4 regions of the Synechocystis sp. PCC 7509 genome follow, and region 1 is predicted to be linked to each of the others. Evidence: predicted binding sites of a transcription regulator. Region 1 holds the regulator's gene; each other region holds the start of a gene.
The links. The regulator NtcA, encoded in region 1, controls nitrogen genes in cyanobacteria. The targets are predictions, from matches to a motif close to GTANCNNNNGNTAC.
Positions count from the first base shown of each region.

Region 2: a site for NtcA is predicted at 1,417-1,430, ahead of SYN7509_RS0205130 (DUF3155 domain-containing protein). Genes of this name have one in related genera too.
Region 3: a site for NtcA is predicted at 1,294-1,307, ahead of SYN7509_RS0218125 (MSMEG_0572/Sll0783 family nitrogen starvation response protein). Genes of this name have one in related genera too.
Region 4: a site for NtcA is predicted at 1,325-1,338, ahead of SYN7509_RS25900 (ammonium transporter). Genes of this name have one in related genera too.

Region 1 covers NZ_ALVU02000001.1:1,354,247-1,357,392, reverse strand. The annotation lists gene hisB (imidazoleglycerol-phosphate dehydratase HisB) at 1-263, opposite strand, end outside; gene fabI (enoyl-ACP reductase FabI) at 369-1,145, opposite strand; gene ntcA (global nitrogen regulator NtcA) at 1,491-2,162, shown strand; gene SYN7509_RS0206870 (DUF3084 domain-containing protein) at 2,260-3,146, shown strand, end outside.
Region 2 covers NZ_ALVU02000001.1:994,874-998,019, reverse strand. The annotation lists gene SYN7509_RS0205135 (GAF domain-containing sensor histidine kinase) at 1-1,153, opposite strand, end outside; gene SYN7509_RS0205130 (DUF3155 domain-containing protein) at 1,464-1,778, shown strand; gene SYN7509_RS0205125 (cofactor assembly of complex C subunit B) at 1,948-2,478, opposite strand; gene SYN7509_RS0205120 (PadR family transcriptional regulator) at 2,521-2,901, opposite strand.
Region 3 covers NZ_ALVU02000001.1:3,614,341-3,617,486, forward strand. The annotation lists gene SYN7509_RS0218120 (MSMEG_0569 family flavin-dependent oxidoreductase) at 1-1,208, shown strand, start outside; gene SYN7509_RS0218125 (MSMEG_0572/Sll0783 family nitrogen starvation response protein) at 1,373-1,855, shown strand; gene SYN7509_RS26325 (Nit6803 family nitrilase) at 1,858-2,838, shown strand; gene SYN7509_RS0218135 (nuclear transport factor 2 family protein) at 2,849-3,146, shown strand, end outside.
Region 4 covers NZ_ALVU02000001.1:2,640,602-2,643,747, reverse strand. The annotation lists gene SYN7509_RS25900 (ammonium transporter) at 1-1,154, opposite strand, end outside; gene SYN7509_RS0213245 (GNAT family N-acetyltransferase) at 1,646-2,833, opposite strand; gene SYN7509_RS0213240 (RibD family protein) at 2,863-3,146, opposite strand, start outside.

The DNA.
Region 1 (3,146 bases):
ATACCAACATCTTCATTGGTATGGTGATCGTCTATTTCTAAATCCCCTGTCGCTTGCACGTCTAAATCAATTAATCCGTGCGAGGCGATTTGATTGAGCATATGGTCTAAAAAAGGTACGCCGGTCGCTGTATTGCATTTTCCCGTACCGTCTAAATTAACACTAACTTCTATGTCGGTTTCTTTGGTGGTGCGACGAATAGAAGCCGTGCGGGTAGGGATATTGGCTAGAGAAGATAAAATTTGGGGGTTTCTTGTCTGCATAAAACTAACTTAAAAACTATCTATATATTCAATTCTTGACTGAAGATGCTAGTTTTGCCACAATCTCCTAGGAAGACGTTTCATCAAAACGTCTCTACATTATTCCTACATTCCCATAATTTCGTAGCCCGCATCTACATACAAAATTTGCCCGGTAATGCCACTCGCTAAATCGCTACACAAAAACGCCGCCGCGTTTCCGACTTCTAGCTGCGTTACCGTGCGCCGCAAGGGGGCAATTTTTTCTACGTGATGAATCATATCCAAAATTCCCCCAACGGCGGAAGAAGCTAAAGTTCTAATCGGCCCGGCGGAAATTCCATTAACGCGAATGTTTTGCTCTCCTAATTCGGCGGCTAAGTAACGCACGCTCATTTCTAACCCAGCTTTTGCTACCCCCATGACGTTGTAGTTGGGAATTGCTCTAACTCCTCCCAAATAGGTCAGCGTGACAATACTACCGCCTTCAGTCATTAAAGGTTTCGCCGCACCGCTTAACTGTGTCAAAGAATAGGTACTAATTTCTAAGGCTTGATTAAAACCCGCTCTTGAAGTATTACTAAAGCCGCCCGTTAGGTCTTCTTTGTTGGCAAAAGCTAGACAATGAATGAGGATATCTAATTTGCCCCATTTAGAAGCGACTTCTTCAAACATTTCTTTGATCTGCTCGTCACTTTGGACGTTACACGGTACAAACAAGCTGGGATTAAGGGGTTTTACAAGTTCTGCTACTTTATTTTCCATTTTGCCGCGTTCGTCGGGCAAATAGCTAATCCCAATATTTGCTCCGGCTTTATGGAGTTGTTGGGCAATTCCCCAAGCAATCGAGCGATTGTTAGCAATTCCAGTTACTAAGGCGTTTTTTCCAGTCAAATCGAGCATAAACTATAAGTTTTAATTTAAAAATATTCCATTTAGGAGCATACCCGAATTTGGTCATCAAACAAAAAACGCTATCGCTCTTAACTATTTTTGGCGTTACTGTAAAGTGTGATAATTCTTCCCAACGTTTGCAACTTGTCCTATCTCACTCTCTTTCCTCCCAATTACCAATTACCAATTACCAATTACCCATTAGCCAACCCCCTATTTTTTCAAAGTAATTCTCTCTTAAAAATTATGTAGTCAACAATACAAAAAAACCATTTAAAGTCATATTAAGTAGTGTAGTGATACAAAACTGCGGAGTTTTTTGGATCGCGCGAAGGATGTTTGTTAGGCAAAAAGATGATCGTAATGCAAGATAGACCGTTAGCGGCGGTATTTCGTCAAATAGGAACTGGCTCGTTTCCCCCAGTTGTGGAAATGTTTGAACGGGGTAAAACGATATTTTTTCCAGGCGATCCAGCAGAACGAGTTTATTTTCTGCTCAAGGGCGCAGTAAAACTTTCTAGGGTTTATGAAGCTGGAGAAGAAATTACCGTAGCACTGCTTAGAGAAAATAGCGTGTTTGGCGTACTTTCGCTACTGACAGGACAACGTTCGGATAGATTCTATCATGCGGTGGCTTTTACTCCTGTAGAGCTACTTTCCGCACCCATTGAACAAGTAGAGCAATCGCTAAAAAGCAATCCAGAATTGTCGATGTTGATGCTTAAAGGCTTGTCATCGCGGATTTTGCAAACAGAAATGATGATTGAAACTTTGGCGCACCGCGATATGGGTTCGAGGCTAGTAAGTTTTTTACTAATTTTGTGCCGAGATTTTGGTATTCCCACCTCTGAAGGAATTACTATTGACCTTAAGTTATCTCATCAAGCGATCGCTGAAGCTATTGGTTCTACTCGCGTGACTGTAACTCGGCTCCTTGGAGATTTGCGGACTGACGAAATGATTTCTATTCACAAAAAAAAGATTACTCTCCACAATCCAGTAGCTTTGAGTCAGCAATTTACCTAAAAAAGCTTCTCCCGCTCCCCATAAATTCTAAGAAGCCACCAAAATTTAAGCGGTTGAAGTAGGCTGTATTTGAGTGGGCAAAGGTGGACGGCGGAAAATGACTACCGGAATAATCCTAATTGTAGCAATTTTGATTTTGGGAGGTGTAATCGCGACGGTAGGCGATCGCATTGGCACGCGAGTAGGCAAAGCTCGACTAAGCTTGTTTAAACTGCGTCCACGCAAAACTGCCGTTTTAGTAACTATAGTAACTGGGAGCGCGATCGCTGCTTCAACACTCGGAATTCTATTTGCCGCCGACAAAAGCTTGCGCACGGGAGTATTCCAACTTGAGAGAATTCAAAAAGACCTCAAAACAAAGCGCAAGCAGGTAGAATCTACAACTAAAGAACTAGAAGCTACAAAAATTCAAAAAAGTAATGTAGAAAAGGATTTGCAGCAAGCTAGAACCGAACAAAAAGCCGCAGAGAAAAGGCAAGCCCAAGCCCAAAAACGTTTGCAAGCAACCAATAGATCGTTACAGGCGGTAATTACTAAACAAACTCAAACTCAAGCCCAATTAAGCCGTACTCAAGTTAAACAGGCACAAACTCAAGCCCAACTAAGCCGCAACCAAACCCAGCTAAGTCAAATTACCAGTAGATTTCTGGATGCTAGGGCTTTACTGCAAACAGTCTCTCAGCAAGCAAAGACTTTACAAGCAGAAATTCAAAAACTTCAAAACGAACGCCAACAAATCGGTAAGCAGTTAGCAGAAGTCAGAAGTCAAATTGCTGATCGCGATGAGGCGATTGCTAATCTAGATCAAGAAATAGTCAATCGCGATCGCGATTTGCAACAGCGCGATCGCGTAATTGCCGGTAGAGAAGTTCGCCTCAAACAATTAGAGAGTCAAAGAGAATTTCTCGAACAAGAAGTCGCAAAGCTTGAAGGTTATTATCAAGATTATCAAGTTTTGCGCCAGGGAAATGTAGCCCTAGAAAG
Region 2 (3,146 bases), 360 kb from region 1:
CGATCGCAAGTCCCAATCCTGTACCCGGAATTGCTGAATTTTCCTGTACTCCTCGGTAATGCCGCTCGAAAACTTTTCCCAAATCAGCAGGGGGAATTCCTAACCCAGTATCGCTAATGGCTATACCTTGTAAACTGTCTCCCCAAATGCCAGATTGAATATTAATTTGTCCGCCTTTGGGAGTGTATTTCAAAGCATTATCAATCACATTGCTCAATAGTTCCCTTAAAGCTCCTTCGTCAGCTTTGACGGCGGGTGCATTCATCGGAATGTCTGCTTCTAAACGTAAATTTCGCTCAAGAGCGATCGCCCGTGCTGATTCTACAAGCGGCGCTAATACATTGGCAACTACACATAATTGGCTATTTGCCGCCGTCAGTAATGGCAAAGATTTTACCTTAGTTAAAGCCGGAGCTAAAGCTTTTTGGGCTTCTAAGTCATCCACCGTCAAATCTATTGCCCGATCGAATTGTTTAAGCAATTCTTGCAGGCGATCGCTTTCTCTGACAATATTATCCGCTACGGCTCTATTCGCATCGTCGGGGGCAAAGCGTTTGAGCAATAGCTTACCAAAGGTTCGCAGCGCCGTTAAAGGGTTGCGGAATTGATGTAATAAGTTATCTAGTAAATCTCTTTGCTGTTGCTGTAAATGCTGCTGCTTTGACAATTGCTGCTCTACCCAAACTCTACGCCGATCTAACGAACAAGCGATCGCTAAAGTTTGAGCAATGGTCTCAATTTCTTGACGCTCGGCTTCATTCCAGGCTCTGTCTTCTCTCCCAGTTACGAGCAATCCCATCAACATCCCTTCATAAATTAATGGCAATACAATTTGTCTAGTAGGGCTTAATGACGGCGTTGGCGCTTGCCAAAATTCTCTGGCTGGCAATGGTACAGAGGTAGGGGCAATATTTGGTAGTAACTTCGGTGAAGTATTTTCCCTTACTTCGTGTAGCATCCCTCCTGAAACCTTTGCTTTTTGCCAAGCAGCTAAATCGGGATAAGCAAATACGGGAATTAACTTAGCTTGGCTGCTTTCTTTTTCTACCAATTCCTCTGTCAAATAAACCATGCTCCATACCGCTCCCAACCTCTGGGTGAGCGCGGCAACTTGGATTTGGCATAGAGCAACAAAATCAGAACTGGTCAGCATTCTTTATGTACTAAAACTTATTCAGCTTGCCTACACTACCGGGACTTTTGCCTCATATTAACAAGGTAATTGGGCTATGAGATGTTTTCAGCCTTTGAGCGAGAGATTTTTATATCAAGCGTAGTTCTTTAACAATTATTAACTTTATTAAACAACTTCTTAACCTTTGCGGCACTTTTAAACCATATCTTGATAACTTTGTATCAAATACTTAACATAAGTTGATTTTAAAAATTCAGAACGATATACTGGCGACGGAAATTGTAACCATAACTACAATATTTCATTGTTTAGAGAGGAGGACAAAAAGTTGGCAAGGAGACGCAAGCGGAAAAGTCGTCGTCGTCAAGAGGGTCGCCGAATCCTGGAAAACGTGCCTCAATTTAGTATCGAAAGTGGAGAAGATAAGCCTGTGACCGCCGCCAGAAAATATATTCAAGCGGAGGGCATCTTACCACCAGCGTTGCTACTTGTGAAACGGAATGAACACACAACGGATCGTTACTTCTGGGCAGAAAAAGGATTATTTGGGGCGCAGTACGTTGAGGAGAATCATTTTTTGTTTCCTAGTCTGCGGTTTTTAGAAAATCCCACAGAGAAGGAATTGGTGACGATACGCAAGTAGGCGTGACAGGAGTTTAGTTAAATGGTATTGATCGGCTATAAATCCTTTAAACAATTATTTATGAGGTTTTTTAACAGAAATACCAGGGTGTGAATCGTTAGTTTTAGTCAAATTTTAACCCTACTCAAGCCTCTAGTTTGGGTGGGGTAATTTTTTGGACAATAAATATTTATTCGCGATCGCCTACCTCGGTCAAAGGAATAGCCTGTCGAAGTTCAAGAATTTCATCGCGGTGAGCTTTGATCCAAATAGTCACATTCTGACTGCTTGTAGGTTGCAATTTTAGAGATACTTGTTCGATGCGACCAGCTTTTTTCCAATAAAAAATACCCGCCGCCGGGGACGCAAGCACCAATAACAAAAAAACTTTACCTAAGTTGGGAAACAGGAGCGACAAAGCTAAGACTAAGCTGAGAATACCCGCACTGGCGAGGATGGTTAGAAGCATTGCTAGAAAAATACTAGGTCTAACCATACCCGTAAAAGTAACAGAGTTATTTTCTTTATCTATACTGGCAACGCGGTAGGCTCGAATGTCAAAATACTGTTGTAATTGAGCCATGAGAGTTGCTTCCGGTTGCTGAGAAATTAATTCTATTTGCTCAGTACGATCTTTAGCAGAGGCTCGGATAAAGAAAAACAAGCCCGTTGCTAACACCAAAGTCAAGACAAAAAGTGAGGGAATAGTAGCAGTATTCACGGCTATTGGGGTTAAAACTCATACCAACTTCTTTATTATTGGCTACCCTGGGTTAGTAATGATATATTCTCGCCAAAGACGAGCCAAGTCTTGAGATTGGGTTTGCCACTGGGGACTAATTTGATACATTCTCCTGGGGCGACCTCGCCCAAGGACTTTTTTCCAGTAACCAGTAATGGCTTTTTCGTCTTCTAGAAACTTAATGGCGCTATACAAAACTGTGTCAGACAGGCGATAGCGTGGATGCTCGGTTTCAAGCATGGTAATAAGCTCTGTACCGTAAGATTCTTTTTCAACTAAAACGGAAAGAACATAACATACTGCAAGTTCTTGACCTAAATAAGTTGGAGGACGATGGCGAAAAAACTCATAGATATGCTCAAGTTTCATTTGTCGCTCTCCTAGTAAAGTTTTCATAGACATAGGATGTGAATTAATTTTCGCGGCGGCTTGAGACAGGGTGCTAAAAGAAGTTATAAAAAAATCCAGTAAACTTTATTTTTCTCGGATTGTCAATTAACCTCGCAGCTACTTATATATTTGTGAATTTTTATAGAGATTATGGGCGGAAAAACTAAAAAAAACAACGCCAGTCAAAATGTTTAAAGCTTCAATTTACTATTGTTACAGCCATAATTTTGAGGGCCGTTAACTCGATTTACAAAACT
Region 3 (3,146 bases), 2.3 Mb from region 1:
GCGGTCAAGCGGGATTATCTCTAAGTTACTGCTTGAAGGAAAAAGGCTTTGAGCATATTGTCTTTGAAAAAAATACCATTGGCTACTCCTGGCGTTCTAAACGTTGGGATTCTTTTTGCTTGGTGACTCCCAATTGGCAATGTAAGTTACCTGGTTATCACTACTTTGGCGATGAACCAGAAGGGTTTATGCAAAAAGACCAAATTGTTCAATACATTGAAGATTATGCCGCTTCTTTTGCGCCACCAATTAGAGAAGGCGTAGAAGTGTTAAAAGTGCGGAGTTTTCAAGGTGAATTTGCTGTAACTACTACCATTGGCGAATATACAGCAGATAATGTTGCGATCGCATCTGGTAGCTATCATCGCCCCAAAATCCCCCCAGTAGCCCAAAATCTCGATAAATCTATCCTGCAATTACATTCTTCTGAATATAAAAATCCCCAATCTTTACCCGATACTGTATTAGTTGTAGGGACTGGACAATCTGGCTGTCAAATTGCCGAAGATTTGCATCTTGAAGGGAAAAAAGTACATTTGTGTGTTGGTAGCGCTCCTAGATCACCACGCAGATATCGCGGTAAAGATGTCGTGGAATGGTTAGATAAAATGGGTCACTACGATTTACCCGTTGACAAACATCCGCAAAAAGAGCAAGTTCGCGCCAAAACTAACCATTATGTAACCGGACGCGATGGCGGGAGAGAGATTGACTTGCGCCAATTTGCTTTAGAAGGAATGCAATTGTATGGATCTTTGCATGACGTTACAAGTCCTTATCTACACTTTCGAGACAATTTGCAGCAAAATTTAGATGGCGCGGATGCGGTGGCGGAAAATATCAAAAAAAACATTGATAAATTTATTGACTCTAACCAGATTCAAGCACCTGTAGAACCGGACTATCAACCAGTTTGGCAGCCTGAAAAGGCGAAACCTTTACTTGATTACCAACAAGCAAATATTGGCGCGGTTATTTGGTGTACGGGTTATCATTCCGATTTTAGTTGGATAGAAATCCCGGTATTTGACGATAAAGGCTATCCCCAACACGATCGCGGTGTAACGGCTCATAAAGGCTTGTATTTTCTCGGTTTGCCTTGGTTATATACTTGGGGATCGGGTAGATTTTCGGGAATAGCAAGAGATGCGGGTTATTTGAGCGATCGCATTGCAGCTAATCAAAATATTTTGCAGTCTGTTCGTTAAGTACCTATCTAAATCAATAGGTATAGAGAGAAGTTTAGTAACCAAAGCCATCGCAACTAGCTTTATTGTTAGACCTAAAACTTTCGTATTTATAAATACAAAACCCTTATTCCGGTAGCACTTAATCTAGCAAAACGATAAACAGTTTTGCAAAGGAGAACATTATGCCTGAAGTTACAACACCCGCACACCAAACTGGTGACTTTTTTGTCGATTACGAAGAAAAAGTATTTCCCGATGTCAAAGCTGAACCCGGAGAAAAAGCCTTAGTTACCTTTCATACTGTCGCCTTTGAAGGTTCGATTGGTTTTGTAAACTTGCTTCAAGCTACCCGTTTGCAGCGTAAAGGTTTTGAAACAGCAGTTTTACTCTACGGGCCAGGCGTAACACTCGGAATTCAACGCGGCTTTCCTAAGCTTGGTGATGAACCATTCCCCGGTCAGCAAAACTTTAATAACCAAATTACTAAATTTATGTCAGAAGGTGGCAAAGTATACGCCTGTCGCTTTGCACTGCAAGCACTCTACGGACATGGCGAACCTTCTTTAATTCCAGGGATTCGTCCAATTAATCCTCTTGATGTCCTCGATCTAATTTTGATGCATCGCAAAGATAACGCCTTTATTCTCGATACCTGGACACTGTAAATATGGATTATTCGCGCCCAATTAGAGCCGCCGCCGTCCAAATAAGCCCAGTGTTGTATAGTCGGGATGGGACTACAGAAAAAGTATTGAAAGCGATCGCCAATGCTGCCCAATCTGGCGCTCAATTAGTAGTTTTTCCTGAAACTTTCATTCCCTATTACCCTTATTTTTCCTTTGTACAGCCCCCGGTACTCATGGGTAAAGAACATCTGAAACTGTACGAAGAAGCGGTAACTGTACCGGGTGCGGTAACTGATGCGGTGAGTCAAGCCGCCCGTACTTATAACATTGTGGTGGTATTGGGAGTAAACGAACGCGATCGAGGTTCTCTATATAATACTCAACTAATTTTTGATGCCGATGGGACTTTGTTACTCAAGCGGCGCAAAATTACCCCTACCTATCACGAGCGGATGGTATGGGGACAGGGAGACGGTGCGGGTTTAAAGGTTGTAGATAGCGCCGTTGGCAAGTTGGGGGCTTTGGCTTGTTGGGAACATTACAACCCCTTGGCGCGATTTGCTTTGATGGCGCAGCACGAACAAATCCATTGCGCTCAGTTTCCAGGTTCTTTAGTTGGACAGATTTTTACTGACCAAATTGAAGTAACAATTCGCCATCACGCTTTAGAATCTGGCTGTTTTGTTGTCAATGCGACAGGTTGGCTATCCAAAGAACAAGTTGCCCAAATTACTACCGATGAGAAATTGCAAAAGGTTTTGAGTGGGGGTTGCAATACTGCCATTATTAGCCCGGAAGGTAATCATTTGTGTGCGCCAATTACTGAAGGGGAAGGAATGGCGATCGCCGATCTTGATTTTTCCCTAATTACCAAACGCAAGCGAATGATGGACAGTGTAGGTCATTACTCCCGCCCAGAATTGCTGCAATTGCAAGTAAATACCAACGAGCAAACCGTTATGAAACCTTTAAGCCAGGAGTTTCACACCCTTGTAGAAACTTACCCAATTCTGAAGGAGTGAAGCCTAAAAAATGGAAACTAAACCGCCTTTACCGCCTTTTACTTTAGAAACAGCATTAATCAAAGTTCAAGCGGCGGAAGATGCCTGGAACACTCGTAACCCTCAAAAAGTTGCCTTAGCTTATACCGAAGATTCCCAATGGCGCAATCGGGACGAGTTTTTTAGTGGACGAGAGGCGATCGCAGCTTTTTTACAACGCAAATGGGCAAAAGAGTTAGACTATCGCCTCAAAAAAGAACTTTGGAGTTTTACCGATAATCGCATATCTGTCCGTTTTGAGTATGAATGGCATGACACGGCGGATAACT
Region 4 (3,146 bases), 1.3 Mb from region 1:
GCGATCGCTCCAATTACTGCCGCCCAAGGCAAGCTCACAAAAGCACAACTTGCTGTAATCCCAACTAACCCTGCCAGGATGCCATTGATAATCATCGATAAGTCTGGCTTGCCTAGATACAGCCAAGCGGTGATGGTAGCAGCAATCCCACCTAAAGACCCTGCTATGTTTGTTGTTAAAGCAATATGGGCAATACTTGGATTTACTGACATTGTTGAACCAGGATTAAACCCAAACCATCCTAGCCACAAGATCAAAGCGCCTAAAGTAGCAATACTCATGTTGTGTCCCGGCATTGCTATCGAGACACCATTTTGATATTTGCCCAGACGGGGTCCTAAAAAGGCTGCACCCATCAAAGCTGCCCAGCCACCAACGGCGTGAACTACTGTCGATCCGGCAAAGTCCCAAAATCCTGCTTTTGCAAGCCATCCACCACCCCAAATCCAATGTCCGGTAATTGGGTAAGCAATACCGACAAGCAATAGACTAAAAATTAAAAAGTCAACAAATTTAATGCGTTCGGCAACCGCTCCAGAAACAATTGTGGCAGCAGTTCCAGCAAACACTAACTGAAACAAAAACTTTGCCCCTAGAGGTACGCCTGTCCAATTTAGAGCGCCAAAAACACCTTGATAGGCATCTCCCATTGCTGGGCTATTGTCGGCTCCACTTAAAAACCAGCCATTAGTCCCAAAGAATGGATTGCCATCGCCAAACATCAAGGCAAAACCGATCGCCCAAAATGCTACGGTAGATATGGCAAACACAATTAAGTTTTTTGACAGCACGTTAACAGCGTTTTTTTGCCGACAAAACCCAGTTTCTAGCATACAGAAACCCGCATTCATGAAAAACACCAAAAAGGCAGCTATACATACCCATAAGGTGTCTATCCCCACCCTCAAGCTTTGCAAGTCTTGCGTTACCTTATCGGTACTTGCAGGGGGTGCATCTTGAGCGACGGCGGCGTAACCCCACACCAGCACAATTAAGGTTGCTAGAGGGATGCAGGCTTGCCAACTAGGAGTCAGTTGTTTAATTGCTCGCTCTAACGGAGCTAAAATCGGTATATTTTTGTTAAAGCGGGAATGCCCTTTTAGCCGCCTTTTCGTGTTCTTCCTCTTGTGCTTGGGTGTGAATCTTACCTTCATTAGTCGCAACGATCCTTAATTAGTAAACACTTGATAATCTGGTAAAATCTTGACTTCTAACAAAATCAAGCTATAGCAAAAGACCTGAAATAACTTGTTCTACTAAAGCAAAACTACATTGTTAGTGCCTTTTAAGAAGATTATTTTGTATCACAGCAAGCATTATTTCTGTAAAAATAAATACAAATGTTTAGAAGTTTGCTTCTACAAAATGGAGATAATTATCAAGTTTAGGTAATGAAGGTAACGCCCTACCTTGCGGACTTTAATCCTGCAAGAGGCGATCGCTAAAGTAGCATTTTGCTGACGATACACTCACCATAAGTTCCGAGAGCAAGTAGTAGTGAAACCAAGTATTTACACTTAGTTTGTTATCTGATAATCAGCCTATTACCGAAAATTCACGGTTTTTTATCTAAATAAGCTGTATTAGCCTGTGTAGGGAAAGCAAATTAGCCATTGCCTGAGTAACTTTATTCAGGCAATTTATTTTATTTATCTTCGCTACTAGGATTAAAAGGTAAGTTTTGGTTAATCGCCTCAATTTCTTGCTGTTCCATCTGGTTTACTTCTTTGATATAAGGAAGTAAAATTTGCGTCAATCGCCGATTATAAAAGCGGTGCATACTGTGATTGGGACTTGCGGGAAAGCCTCGCCGCTTCTTATGTCTGCCCCCTGCACCGGGGTCAAAAGTTTGGATTCCTTGGTGGATTGCCCACTCAATCGGCGCGTAGTAGCAAGCATCAAAGTGTAAGCAATCAATATCTTGAAAACTACCCCAGTAGCGCCCGTACAGGCGATCGCCTTTAGTCAAACAAAAAGACATTCCCACGGGTTGACGCTTATCTAACTCGTTATAAGCGGCTACAAATACCACCCGATGCCGATAATGAGCGTATAGCTGCTCAAAAAATCCCTTAGTTAAATACTTACTTCCCCACCAGCCAAATTTGTCGCAAGTATCGGCGTAAAAGCTATACATAAGCGGAAATAATGACTTAGGAATCTCATCACCCGTCAACACTTGCAACTGCAAACTTTGCTTTTCTACAGCTTTGCGTTCGCGTTTAATATTGCGGCGCTGATTGGCGTTAAATATTGTCAAATAATCGTCAAAGCTTTTAAATTCTTGGTTTTGCCAAATTGAGCTATGGTGAAGCCAAGCTGTAAAACCATGACGCTCTAAAACTGGTTTCCATTCGGGATCGACATACAAAAAATGACAGCCCGAAATATTTTGGCGATCGCAAAAATAATCAATCGCCCTGATCATCAACCCAGTCATCTCGTCTTCATCTTCTTCCGGCGCTATCAAAAAACGGTAGCCAACGGCGGGGGTAAAAGGTGACATTCCTAAGAGTTTTGGGTAATAATCCACCCCAATTCGTTGCGATACTTCTGCCCACTGTTGGTCAAAAATAAACTCTCCGTAACTATGACCTTTAAGATACATTGGTGCTGCGGCAATTAAAGTGCGATCGCGCCAAATAGTTAAATGATTCGGCAACCAACCAGCTTGGGGTATAGCACTCCCAGAGCTTTCTAAATTATTTAACCATTCCCACTCCAAAAAAGGCGTTTTGAGGGGCATAGCGAGGGCATCCCATGCCGCTTGGGGAACTTCGGCAATTTTGTTAATCCAAGCAACGTTATAACTAGGCTGAATCGATTTAACCATACAAAAAATCTGTGACGGCAAGGCTACTTCTACAGGGTACTTAAATCGTCCTCTCGTTGGCGGCGATAATGTAAAAAAACTTCTGAAACAATGACTTTTGCCGATACTAATTCTAGACGCGGAGCAACTATTTCTCTAAATCCTTCACCTCCTACAGGAGTGGGGGCATTGTTTCCCCCCAAAAGTAAAGGACAAATCGTTAACCACAATTCATCAATTAAATCGGCGGCTAACATTGCTGCGACTATCTCGCCGCCCCCTAATACCGCCAAGCGTTTTAAACCCATTGCTGATAATATTTCTAAGGCATTTA